2 regions of the Rhizobium sp. LjRoot258 genome follow, and region 1 is predicted to be linked to the other one. Evidence: riboswitches for the same ligand, from Rfam matches in the RefSeq annotation. Region 1 holds a riboswitch; the other holds the start of a gene.
The links. Region 1 has a riboswitch for S-adenosylmethionine ahead of metA (homoserine O-acetyltransferase MetA). Riboswitches for the same ligand answer to the same signal wherever they lie in the genome.

Region 1 (6,338 bases):
TATGCCACACAATCTCAAAGCATCTACCGCGCTCGTCTGGGCCGCGGGTTTCCTCGTTATTACGTCGCACGGCGCGCTTGCCCAGGAAGCGCAACGCGTGCGCGGCGCGATTGAAAGCCTGAGCGGCAACACGTTGGTGGTCAAAACACGAGAAGGCACAAAGCAAACGGTGACATTGAAGCCAGACTGGAAGGTCCGCGGCATCAAGAAGGCCGCCGTGGAAGACATCAAGCCGGGCGATTTCGTTGGCGTTGCATCATTGCCAAAAGCTGATGGCGGCGATGGCGCTCTCGAAGTGCTGATCTTTCCGGGAGCGATGAAGGGCACCGGAGAAGGCAGTCGCCCCTGGGACTTGAGGCCAAACAGCACGATGACCAACGCGACGGTCGCGAAAGCCGTCAAGGCAGTCGATGGCCACACCATCACGCTGACATATCAAGGCAAGGAAAAGACGATATCGATCGCCGACGATACACCGATCGTCACCTTCGCCCCTGCCGGAAAGGCAGACCTTGTCGCAGGAGCGCGCGTGATCGTGATGGGCGAAAGAGCTGCAGACGGCACGGTGTCGGCAGCAAACGTCACAGTCGGTAAAAACGGCGTCGTGCCGCCGATGTAAGCCGTCAGAGCGCGGGTGCGGGTGCGTTTGGCGCTTTTGCCACGACCTTCACTTCCGGCTTCGCATGCAGAGCTTCCAGATGCAGCACGCGCGGCTTGAAAGTGTCGACGAAGGCGTCTGAGCGACCGATGTAGATCATCGTGGTGTCAGGCATCGAAGCCAGGACGCCCATCATCGATGATTGCCATTCCGGCTCCATGCCTTCCAGCACTTCGTCGAACACGATCCATTTCGGTCGTACGAGAAGCAGGCGAGCAAAACCGATCGCACGCTGCTCGTCAGAATCGAGCAGCTTGTCCCACCGGGCCCGGGCATCGAGCCGGGAAACCAGATGGTGGAGTCCTGCCTTTTCCAGTGCTGCCACGACGTCGGCATTCTCATAGGTGTCCGCAGACTCAGGAAACGCCAGCGCTTCGCGGAGCGAACCCCCGGGGATGTAAGCCGATTGCGCGACGAAAAGCATGTCGTCGGCGGGCGGCAAGCCGATCTTACCGCCCCCGCACGGCCAAAGCTCGGAGAGTGCAAGGAAGAGCAGTTTGCGGTTCACGTTGTGATCGCCGTTGATCATGACCTTTTCGCCGACCTTGATCGTCACGGCGCCTTCGTGCACGCGGAACCCGCCGCACTGGTCGATCTCTTCGCCAATCTTAGAAGCGATCCGTACATGGTCCAGGGTCAGTGTCCCGGGCGGGCTGCGCTCGTAGCTAATCGTGCCCCTGAGATTGATCTCGTCGCTCATGGTGGTGAGCGCTTGACGAAAATCGGTGACACGCATCAGTGTGGCGCGCCATTCGGCAATGGGTCCGAAGTTCGCCACATACCAGCGAAGGGCCGTGTTGACCTGGTTGAAAGCACCGACCGATACCATCAGCTCGCCAAACGTCAGGCCGCCGGAGAAGTATGCCGGTGCGGCTACAATGATCGGGATGACCACGACAAGCCAGCCGTAGCCGGCTGACACCCAGGTAAGGTTGACGTTGGCCATCGCCACCCGCTTGATGACGGCGAGCACCGCGCTGATGTCGGTATTGATCCGCTGCTGCTCATTCTCCTCGCCGCGCGCCACCGTAATCGCCGGCATGTTCTCGTTGGCATGCATCAGCGCAAAGCGAAGTTCCGCCTCCTTCGAGAAACGATCCGCATTGAGCTTCACGAGCTTGCGGCCTACCAGCTGGCTGAGAATAGATGCGGACGCCGCATAGAAGATTGCGGCCCAAACCATATAGCCCGGAATGGAGAAGGCATAGGTGCCGAAACGGAAGACAAAGCCGCTGGACAATTCCCATAGCACGCCGATGAAACTGATGAGCAAGATCGTCGCCTGCACCAGCCCGATCATCAGGGTCGTCGTGCTTTCCGCGAGGTTGCGGGCATCTTCGTGTAGGCGCTGATCGGGATTGACGCCGATGAGGCCGCTGGCCGAAAGCCGAAGCGCACGCTTGCGCTGGAGCCATTGGTTGACGAGATCGCGCGTCAGACCTTCGCGCATGTAGAGCGCGGTCATCTGGTTCAGCCAGGCCTGCACGACGTTGAGCAAGAGCAGCATGCCCGCAATCAGCGCGAAGACCTTCAGCTGATGGAAGAACCCATGCAAATCACGCCGAGCGATGCTGTCGTAAAAGGGCGCGTTCCACTGGTTGAGGATGACGGTCGCATAGGCGGTGGCGAGAATGATGGCGATCAGCGCCGTTGCGATCAGCAAGACCCGTCCCCGCACGGGTGAATGCCAGAAAGCCGAGAACATGACCTTCATGCGATAGCCCAGGCTCAGATCGTATCCTACTCTGTCCTGCCGTTGAATGCTTGGCCTGCCTTCGAGGTCATCTGCCATTACGCGTCCCTAGCCGTCATTCTACTTCAATAAACATCGCGATTCGTTGTGTCCACCAACAGATTCTAGCAGCCATTAACGTGGGAGTGACCTCGCATCGACCCCTCCGTTCGTTTGGGCAATTGATTCGCAGGTCGACTAACGCTATTTAGAACGCTCCGTGGTGATTTGGCCGGCCGGCTTGCAGCCACGTTAAAGAAGTCGCTAAAGGGCCGCGTGCGGACCGATAGCGATGTATTCGTTGTTTTGATCGAGTGACCGCAATGCCCATCAAGATCCCCGATACCTTGCCTGCATTTGAAACCCTGGTTCAGGAAGGCGTGCGCGTGATGACCGAGACGGTGGCTATCCGTCAGGACATCCGACCGCTGCAGATCGGGCTTCTCAACCTCATGCCGAACAAGATCAAGACGGAATTGCAGATGGCCCGCCTGGTCGGCGCGTCTCCACTGCAGGTGGAACTTTCGCTGATCCGCGTGGGTAACCACAAAGCAAAGAACACCTCGGAAGACCATCTTCTCGCCTTCTACCAGACGTGGGAGGAAGTGAAGCACCGCAAGTTCGACGGCTTCATCACTACCGGCGCGCCGATCGAGACGCTGCCCTACGAGGACGTGAACTATTGGGGCGAAATGCAGCAGATTTTCGACTGGACGGAAACCAACGTCCATTCGTCGATGAACGTCTGCTGGGGTGCAATGGCCGCGATCTATCATTTCCACGGTGTTCCGAAGTACGAGCTCAAGGAGAAGGCCTTCGGCGTCTACCGGCACCGGAACCTGAAGCCGTCATCCGTTTACCTGAACGGTTTCTCGGACAATTTCGAAGTGCCGGTGTCGCGCTGGACCGAAGTCCGCCGCGGCGACATCGAAAAGTCGGAAAGCCTTGAGATCCTGATGGAGTCCAACGAAATGGGCGTCTGCCTCGTGCATGAGCGGAAGGGCAAGCGGCTCTATATGTTCAATCATGTGGAATATGATTCCACGTCGCTTTCCGACGAATATTTCCGCGACGTGAATGCCGGCGTTCCGATCAAGATGCCGCACAACTACTTCCCGCACAACGATCCGTCGCTGACGCCGCAAAACCGCTGGCGCAGCCACGCGCACCTGTTGTTCGGCAACTGGATCAACGAGATCTACCAGACCACGCCTTACGATCTCAACGATATCGGCAAGAGCGACTGAGACGAGCAACGCCAAGCGGCTGGGCGGAGCGTGTCCCCGGTCTGGTAGCGTTTCTTTTTTGCGGCACACCCGTTGCGGTTTGCGGCAAATGGGGGCAGGGTCCCTGCCTCAATCGAAGATATATCTGGACGGTCGTTATGGCGGAAGTGTTGAAACGGGAAGTTTTTGGGCAGACCAAGTCGGGAGAAACTGTCTATCGGATCGAGATCAAGGGTGGCGGGCTGACAGCCAAGATCATCACCTGGGGTGCCGTCATTCAGGATCTCCGCCTCGACGACCACGATGCCCCGCTTCTGCTCGGCTTCGACGATTTCGACAGCTACCCCGCTCACTCCTCCTACTTTGGCGCAACGCCCGGACGCTGCGCAAACCGCATCGGCGGCGGCAAGTTCACGCTGGATGGCAAGACCTATCAGCTCGATCTCAACGAGAAGGGCGTGACCCACCTGCATGGCGGCAGCGACAACATCGCCAAGCAGAACTGGACAATCGTCGAGCATGATGTCGACCGCGTTGTGCTGAAGATCGTCGATCCGGACGGCCGCGCCGGCTATCCGGGCAACTGCACTATCCAGGCAACCTACTGGGTGCATGGCGACGGCGAATTCTCCGTCGTCTACGAATCGACCAGTGATCAGCCGACGATCGCCAACGTTTGCCAACATGCCTATTTCAACCTCGACGGCCGTGACGATGCGCTCGGCCACGACATCATGATTGCAGCCGACGGCTACCTCGTCACCGATGAACTGCAGGTCCCGACGGGTGAGATCCGACCCGTCGCCGGAACTGTCTTCGACTTCCGCGAGATGTCGCCGATGAAGCGGTTCGACGGCAGCGAGCAGGCGCTCTACGATCACAATTTCTGCCTTTCCGATGACCGGACCGCCAAGCGGTCCGTCGCGCTTGCGCGCAGCCTGAACTCGGGCGTTTCGCTGGAAGTACGCACGACGGAGCCCGGCGTCCAGTTCTATGCCGCCTTCAAGCTCAACGTGCCTGTGCCCGGCCTCGACGGACGCAAATATGGTCCGTTCGCCGGCTTCTGCCTGGAAACGCAGATCTGGCCCGATGCAATCAATCACGAGGGATTTCCGAACGCCGTTCTGCGCCCGGGCGAGGTCCTGCGTCAGGAAACGGACTACGTTTTCTCGAAGAGCTGACGCTCTCATCTTGTGCTCGAATGAACAAACCCTCGCAGTCGGCCTGCGAGGGTTTTTCTTTTTAGAGTTATTTCTCGCTTGCGATTGGTTCTAAATAGGTTCTATTACTGGAACATGGATAGAACCAGTCTGATAGCTGAGCTGAACAGCCGTGGTCTGCGCGACGAGGCGTTGACGGGACCGCTTTACAAGCGGCTGGCGCAGGCCCTGACTGGCCTGATTCAGGAAGGATTACTGAAGCCTGGAACGGCACTCCCCGGCGAGCGCGATATGGCCGAAGCGCTGAAGGTCGGACGCGTGACTGTTCGAACCGCCTATCGTGACCTGATGAACGCTGGCACGCTCGAGTCTCGGCACGGGAGCGGCACCTTCGTTTCCAGCAAGGTTGAACGCATGGAACAATCGCTGTGGCGGCTCTCCTCGTTTTCTGCCGACATGCGCTCGCGCGGTCGCGCCCCTGCCGCAAGGATCTTGTCTCGGACGGTCAATACGCCATCTCCCGATGAGGCGTTCCTGCTTGGCCTCGGCCTTGATGAACCCGTCCTTCGCCTCGATCGTCTGCGTCTTGCCGACGGGCTGCCGCTTGCGATCGAACGCGCTGTCGTGCCGATAAAATTCCTTGGAGAAAATGGTGGTGGAGAAGGATCTCTTTACGAAGCACTCGCGGCAAACGGCCACCGCCCCGTTCGGGCGCTGCAGAGATTGACGGCGGTCACGCTCGATCCGTCATCGGCCGCCGCGCTGCACGTGAATGCCGGCGCGCCCGCGCTACTCATCGAACGCGTCTCGCGCCTGGAAGACCAGCGTGTCGTCGAATACACCCGCTCCCACTATCGTGGCGATGCATATGATTTTGTTGCGGAATTAAGAATTGGAGATGACCTATGAGTGAAACCCAGTCGCTAATGTTGCAGGAAGCCGACCAATCGCCGGAGGTCGTCGCAACCCTGCTTCAGAAAGAAAAGTCCGGCTTCGACGAAATTGCGAAGCTGTTTGCATCAGGCGTTCCGACCGTGGTGACGACGGCAGCGCGCGGGTCGTCGGACCATGCCGCGACCTTCTTCAAATACCTGTTCGAGATCACCTGTGGCGTGCCGGTCGCATCGGTTGGCCCATCGATCGCGTCAGTCTATGGTGCGTCTCTGCATCTGAAGGGGGGCATCCACTTCACGGTGTCGCAATCCGGCGCAAGCCCCGACATCATTGCCTTGCAGGATGCGGCAAAGCATGGCGGCGCAACGACGATCGCCGTCGTCAACGTCACCGACAGCCCGCTCGCCAAGCAGGCCGACATCGTTCTCGGCCTCAATGCTGGCCCGGAGAAGAGCGTGGCAGCGACCAAGTCCTTCATCGCCTCGGTTGCCGCGCTTTCCGGTGTCACGGCAGCCATCAGCGGCAAGCGCGATCTGCATGCCGCCTTGGAAAAGCTGCCGGAAGCCCTCCAGGCGACCAGTGGGATCGATACGAAGGCGGCAGAGGACGTTCTTTTCGACGCCAGCTCTCTTTATACGGCCGGTCGCGGCCCCGCTTTCGCCATTGCG
Region 2 (6,338 bases), 3.5 Mb from region 1:
CTGCCCGCCCATCGTGGTGAGGAAGTCACGGACGAGGTGATCGACGGCCCGCAATCCGTCGTCTTCGATGAAGCGGAAAACCGTCTTCATGCGCAGAAGTCGATTCTTGCTTGGTGCCTAGGCGCGATCTGAACCATACTGCACGCCACGTTTGGCCGGAAGGCCCGTTGGCCGCGCGAGCGGATGGACACTCTCGTCTGCCGCTCTCAGACTAGGAGAAGACCAATGGCAGAACCTGCAGCCGCCCTCGGCGAATTCAATTTCGCCGGCGATGATCACGTCGTTCCGTTTCAGGTTGAAGGGTTGGATGTGCGCGGTCGCGCCGTCCAACTCGGGCCGATGCTGGACGCGATCCTCGAGCGTCATCGCTATCCTGCGCCTGTCGCGAGGCTTCTTGCCGAAGTCGTCGTGTTGACGGTGCTGCTCGGCACCTCGCTGAAATTCGACGGCAAGTTCACGGTGCAGACCAAAGGCGACGGCCCGGTGGACCTGCTTGTTTGCGATTTCTCGACGCCCGAGAACGTGCGTGCTTATGCGCGCTTCGACCAGGGCCTCCTCGACACGGCCATCGCCGCTGGGCAAATCGAGCCTGAACAGCTGCTCGGCAAGGGTATGCTGGCGTTTACGATCGATCAGGGGAAGTTTAGCCAACCCTATCAGGGCATCGTTGCGCTCGACGGAGCGACCCTCGAGGAAATCGCCGGCACCTATTTCCGCCAGTCGGAGCAAATCCCGACGCAAGTGCGTCTTGCCGCTGCCGAGCTCTTCGATCGCGACGAAGTGGGCAAGCCGCGTCACCGTTGGCGGGCAGGGGGGCTCGTGGCCCAGTTCCTGCCGGAAGCGCCCGAGCGCATGCGCCAGCCGGATCTTCATGGGGGCGACGGTGACACGGCCGGTGGTTCCCACAAGGAAGACGATGCATGGATGGAAGCCCGCTCGCTCGTCGAAACGATCGACGCCGACGAGTTGACGGATCCGCAGGTGGGCACGGAGAGGCTGCTGTACCGCCTGTTCCACGAACGCGGCGTTCGCGTCTACGAACCGCGCGAGGTCTTCGATCGCTGCAGCTGTTCGCGCGAGAAGATCAAGGGCGTGCTGAAGGGGTTCTCTGCCGAGGAAATCGATGCCAGCCAGGAAGGCGGCGCGATCTCGGTGACCTGCGAGTTCTGCTCGACGACCTACCGCTTCGAAGTGGAAGAGGTGGCTCAGGCTGCCGAGTGATCAGTTCAGGACTCTGAGCAGCCCTGGCGAATCCAGCGAGAAGGCGGGAATTTCGACATCGAAAAGCTCGCCTTCATCCGTTTCCATCTGGTAGTGGCCGAACATCAGCCCTGATGGCGTATCCAGTGGGCAGCCCGAGGAATATTCATAGGTATCGCCCGGAGCAAGCCGCGGCTGTTCGCCGACAACGCCGGCGCCCGTGACCTCATCGACGATCCCGTTCTGGTCTGTGATGTTCCAGTAGCGGTTCACCAATCGTACGGTCGTGTCGGAATTGTTGCTGATGACGATCTTGTAGCCCCAGACATAACGATCGTCCTCCGGATCGGATTGCTCCTCCAGATAAAAGGGTTCGACGACGACTTCAATGTCTCGTGTAAGGGCGCGGTACATGCCTACACCATAGTCAACATACGTTACCGGTATCTTATACGACGGCCGATCCGTCAATAAACCGATAGGCGATCACGTCCCTAATGCGTGCAATGGCAAGAGGTTTCGCGCGCTAAGCCTAATTTTAGCCCGCCTCGCATGTGGCAAAAGCGCATGGCGGTCGGCCGGATCGGAGGTAATCCGGCCGTTATGGGCTGATCAGGCGTTCACCTTGGCGAGTGCCTGGGCGAAATCCTCGATCAGATCGTCCGTGTCCTCGATGCCCGCGGAGAGACGAACGGTGCCGCCGGAGATGCCGAGCTCTGCACGCGCCTCGTCGGTCAGGTTCTTGTGCGTCGTCGTCGCCGGGTGCGTGATCAGGCTCTTGGCGTCGCCCAGATTGTTGGAGATCTTGACGATATCAAGCGCGTTTTGAAGCGCGAAGGCTGCCTCCTTGCCACCCTTCAATTCGATCGCGACCAGCGTCGAGCCGCCCTTCATCTGCTTGGCGACGATGTCGGCCTGCGGATGATCCTTGCGGCCGGGATAGATGACCTTGGCGACCTTCGGCTGATCAGCCAGGAAGTCGGCGATCTTCGATGCATTTTCGGTCTGCTGCTTGACACGCAGTGGCAGTGTCTCGAGGCCCTTCAGCAGCGTCCACGCCGTGAACGGCGACATCGCCGGGCCGGTGTGGCGGTAGTAGTCCTGCAGGTTCTCCTTGACCCATTCCGTGTCGGAGAGGATCACGCCGCCGAGGCTGCGGCCCTGACCGTCAATGTGCTTGGTGGCCGAGTAGACGACGATATGGGCGCCGAGCTCGAGTGGCTTCTGGAAGATCGGGGTTGCAAAGACGTTGTCGACTACGACCTTGGCGCCGATCTGGTTGGCGAGCTTGGCAACACCGGCGATATCGATCACTTCTAGCGTCGGGTTCGTCGGGCTTTCCAGGAAGAACACCTTCGTGTTCGGGCGGATCGCCTTTTCCCAGTTCTCGAGATGGCGACCATCGACCAGCGTGCATTCGATGCCGTATTTCGGCGCAAGCGTCTCGACGACCCAGCGGCAGGAGCCGAAGAGGGCGCGGGCTGCGACGATGTGGTCGCCTGCCTTCACCTGGCAGAGGATCGCGGCGGTGACGGCTGCCATGCCCGAGGCTGTGGCACGGGCCTCCTCGGCGCCTTCGAGCGCGCACATGCGCTTCTCGAACATGTCGTTGGTCGGGCTGCCGTAGCGAGCGTAAATATAGCCTTCGGTCTCGCCCTTGAAGCGTGCTTCGGCCGCTTCCGCGCTTTCATAGACGAAGCCCTGCGTGAGGTAGATTGCTTCGGAGGTCTCGCCATATTGCGAGCGCAGCGAACCGCCGTGTACGAGTTGGGTTGCCGGGCGCCAGGTCTTGCTCATGAATCACCACTTTCAAACAACAAAAAAACCGGCCGCGAAAGCAGACCGGTTTTGCACCCGGTCCTTTTAGCCACTTGTTTAACGTGGCTGCAAGCCGACCGGCCAAATCACCACGGGATAAAGCTGCAATACTGCCGTTCTATGCTTGCGTCAATTCCTCGAGTTTGGTTTTGTCTGCGACAAATATGGATAAGGCATGATGGCTCGCGTAACAGGAATTTTGGCAGATCGTGCGATTGCCGCGCTCTTTGAGGCCGGGCGTCTCAGCTCTGAGCGCGATTTGGATCACGACCAGATCCAGCCGGCAAGCCTCGACCTGAGGCTTGGCGCCAAGGCTTTCCGCGTTCGCGCGAGTTTCATGCCGGGGCCATCCCATCTTGTGTCCGACAAGCTCGATCGCCTAAGCCTTCACGTCGTCGATCTCTCCGAAGGTGCCGTGCTGGAGACAGGCTGTGTCTATATCGTTCCGCTGATGGAGCGCCTCGACCTGCCGGCCGATATGTCGGCCTCGGCCAACCCGAAGAGCTCGACCGGGCGTTTGGATATCTTCACGCGCGTCATCACCGACTATGCGCAGGAGTTCGATAAGATCCCGACCGGCTATTCCGGCCCTCTCTACCTCGAAATTAGCCCGCGCACTTTCCCGATTGTCGTGCGCCGGGGCTCGCGCCTGTCGCAGATCCGCTTCCGTGTCGGGCATTCCCTGCTCGGCGAGCCCGAACTTCTGGCGCTGCACGATGCCGAAACGCTGGTTGCCAGCAAGCAACCGAACGTCTCGGGCGGCGGCATTGCGCTGTCGATCGATCTTGCGGGCGACAAGGACGGCCTGATCGGCTACCGCGGCAAGCACCACACCGCCGTCGTCGATGTCGACAAGAAGGCGCAGCACGACATCTATGATTTCTGGGAGCCTCTCTATAGTCGCGGCCGCAACGAACTGATCCTGGATCCTGACGAGTTCTACATCCTCGTCTCCCGCGAAGCCATCCATGTGCCGCCGCACTACGCGGCCGAGATGACCCCCTTCGATCCGCTGGTCGGCGAATTCCGCGTGCACTATGCCGGCTTCTTCGACCCTGGCTTCGGCCACGCGCCGGCTGGCGGCCGCGGCAGCCGCGCCGTGCTCGAGGTCCGCAGCCACGAGGTTCCCTTCATCCTCGAAGACGGCCAGATCGTCGGCCGCCTCGTCTACGAACATATGCGGGAGCACCCGGAAAGCCTCTACGGCTCCGGCCTCGGCTCGAACTATCAGGCCCAGGGCCTGAAGCTTTCCAAGCACTTCCGCATTTGAGCGTTCTGGTGTCCTCGATCGCTGGCTGCCGCGTTCTCGTCGGTAGCCAGAGGGCGTCGTTCGCCATCATTCGGCCAGAGGTAGGGTAGTGTTTCTGCCGTCGATTTGAAGGAGCTGTGTTCGGCGCGAGATAAGGGCCGGCCGGTAGAATCTTCTTGAGCCTTGTGGTGTTCGTGCTGTGACGGTGGTGGGTCCAGATCGCCAACAAAGACCGATGGGCGCGCAAACATACGCTTCCAAAGTTCCCATCCGGCCGCGAGCGAATGCGCGCGCCTTGGCGTGCTTCGGGCATTTCGCTGAAGATCCGCTGCATGCGCGGAGGCCGCAATATCAGAAGTGCCTTTGTTACGATTGTCGGTGTTTGGCCGCTTGACAGCGGCCATCATCTGTAGAAAGTCTCGCTCTAGTGCGGGTGTAGCTCAATGGCAGAGCAGCAGCTTCCCAAGCTGAATACGAGGGTTCGATTCCCTTCACCCGCTCCACGAAGCCAAGTGCAGTCGACAACGCAAAAAGATCCTGATCGCTACCTGACGGAGCGAAGCGGCGGAACACTCTTACGCCGCGGCCGTTTAGTCTCCAGTCCAACAAAGCAGGAGAAAGCGTTATGGATTGGAACCGCGTCGAAGGAAACTGGAAGCAGATGAAGGGCAAGATCAAGGAGCAGTGGGGCAAACTCACTGATGACGATCTTGATCAGATTGCCGGCAAGCGCGACCAGTTGGAAGGCAAAATCCAGGAACGCTACGGTATCGCGCGCGATCGCGCGCGGCGAGACATCGACGATTGGTACGGCAATCAGACTTGGCATTGACCTGACGAGCCCGGAGCCAACCCTCCGGGCATTCCGCCTCATGCCAGCTTCACGATGGGAAGTTGATCTTGGTCATGAAGCCGCGATCGATCAGTTGCTGCGGCCCGTCATAGCGAATCGACTGACCGTAGCTGAAATCGATTTCCCCTTCGCGATGAAGAACATCCATCATCTTCTGGTAGTGCTCGGAAGAATTATAGTGCTGCTTGCCCTCAGCTGCTTCGGTTATCTTGGCCTTGTAATTGGTGAAGAATTTGAAGTGCAGGATAGCGCCCCAGACAGACGGGAAATTGCGGCCATAGGGCAACGGCTGGTGGAGGCTGCTTCCGAAAAGGCACGTTCTGTCCCAGTAGATCAACGGGTATTTGATAAGCTCGTTGCCCTCTCCGAATTTTCTGCCCCGCGGCCCGCCCCTAACACTGACGCCTCGCTTCTTGATCGTTGACACATAGCTGTCACCATCAAAATAACGCGAGAACTGCCACGGCTTGTCGACAGAAGATGGGTGCGCGCCGACTTCGCTCAGCCTGGGATACATATCCAGCATAGGCGCGGCCATTCGCTTGAGGTTTTGAGCTTCAAGCGTGCGGATAAGGGATGGCAACGGTTGGCTGAAGCAATCATCGTAGACGAGGAACTCATCGGAATCGACATTCAGATACCATCGATCGAGACCATACCTGGAGAACAGGCTTTCCCTCCAATTTCGGCCCCGCCGTGCTTCGCCAAATCTTACGGGCGAGGTCCAAACGTCAACGTCCGGCTCATTTAAGAGAGCCTCTCTTGTACCGTCAGTCGAAACGTCGTCAACGCAGATGAACCGCGTCACGCCCAGCTGGCGATAGTGTTGAATGAATGCGCTTAGAAGAACAGCGTCGTTATGGGTAACAAAGACAAGGGGCACATCTGCTGACGTGAGGGGCTCGATCTCGCGAACTGGCTGGATGGTCACATCAGCTCGATTGCGCCTCTCGCGGCGTGTTACCCGAAATGTGTCATAGCCCGTCTGGAGACGATCGAGGAAAGAGCGCGCAAGATCGGGCGCGCCGGAGGAAAATGGGTAGTTCATGAGCGGGAAACAGGACTCCTAGAATATCCAAAGCAGCTTGTAGCGCGTTTTCCGGCGTGCATCGTTCCAACACATCCTGAAAAACTTCGCTTTCGTCAAAAGACCCGTCGGTGGCAGTTTGTCGACCAGGCGGTAGCAGCCAAGGGTGTATGTCAGTCGTTGGGAGAGCT

Region 2: it holds a riboswitch for S-adenosylmethionine, as region 1 does, so the genes downstream of both, ACSQ9D_RS00765 (O-succinylhomoserine sulfhydrylase) here and metA (homoserine O-acetyltransferase MetA) in region 1, are expected to answer to the same signal.

Annotation. Positions count from the first base shown of each region.
Region 1 is NZ_CAXUST020000001.1:3,693,196-3,699,533, forward strand. It holds gene ACSQ9D_RS18125 (DUF5666 domain-containing protein) at 2-619, shown strand; gene ACSQ9D_RS18130 (ABC transporter ATP-binding protein/permease) at 624-2,450, opposite strand; SAM riboswitch at 2,601-2,678, shown strand; gene metA (homoserine O-acetyltransferase MetA) at 2,714-3,637, shown strand; gene ACSQ9D_RS18140 (aldose epimerase family protein) at 3,775-4,797, shown strand; gene ACSQ9D_RS18145 (GntR family transcriptional regulator) at 4,912-5,685, shown strand; gene ACSQ9D_RS18150 (SIS domain-containing protein) at 5,682-6,338, shown strand, end outside.
Region 2 is NZ_CAXUST020000001.1:153,303-159,640, forward strand. It holds gene argF (ornithine carbamoyltransferase) at 1-132, shown strand, start outside; gene ACSQ9D_RS00755 (Hsp33 family molecular chaperone) at 226-1,221, shown strand; gene apaG (Co2+/Mg2+ efflux protein ApaG) at 1,222-1,614, opposite strand; gene ACSQ9D_RS00765 (O-succinylhomoserine sulfhydrylase) at 1,813-2,997, opposite strand; SAM riboswitch at 3,043-3,121, opposite strand; gene ACSQ9D_RS00770 (2'-deoxycytidine 5'-triphosphate deaminase) at 3,194-4,288, shown strand; tRNA gene ACSQ9D_RS00775 (tRNA-Gly) at 4,697-4,770, shown strand; gene ACSQ9D_RS00780 (CsbD family protein) at 4,893-5,099, shown strand; gene ACSQ9D_RS00785 (glycosyltransferase family 2 protein) at 5,149-6,168, opposite strand; gene ACSQ9D_RS00790 (glycosyltransferase family 2 protein) at 6,187-6,338, opposite strand, start outside.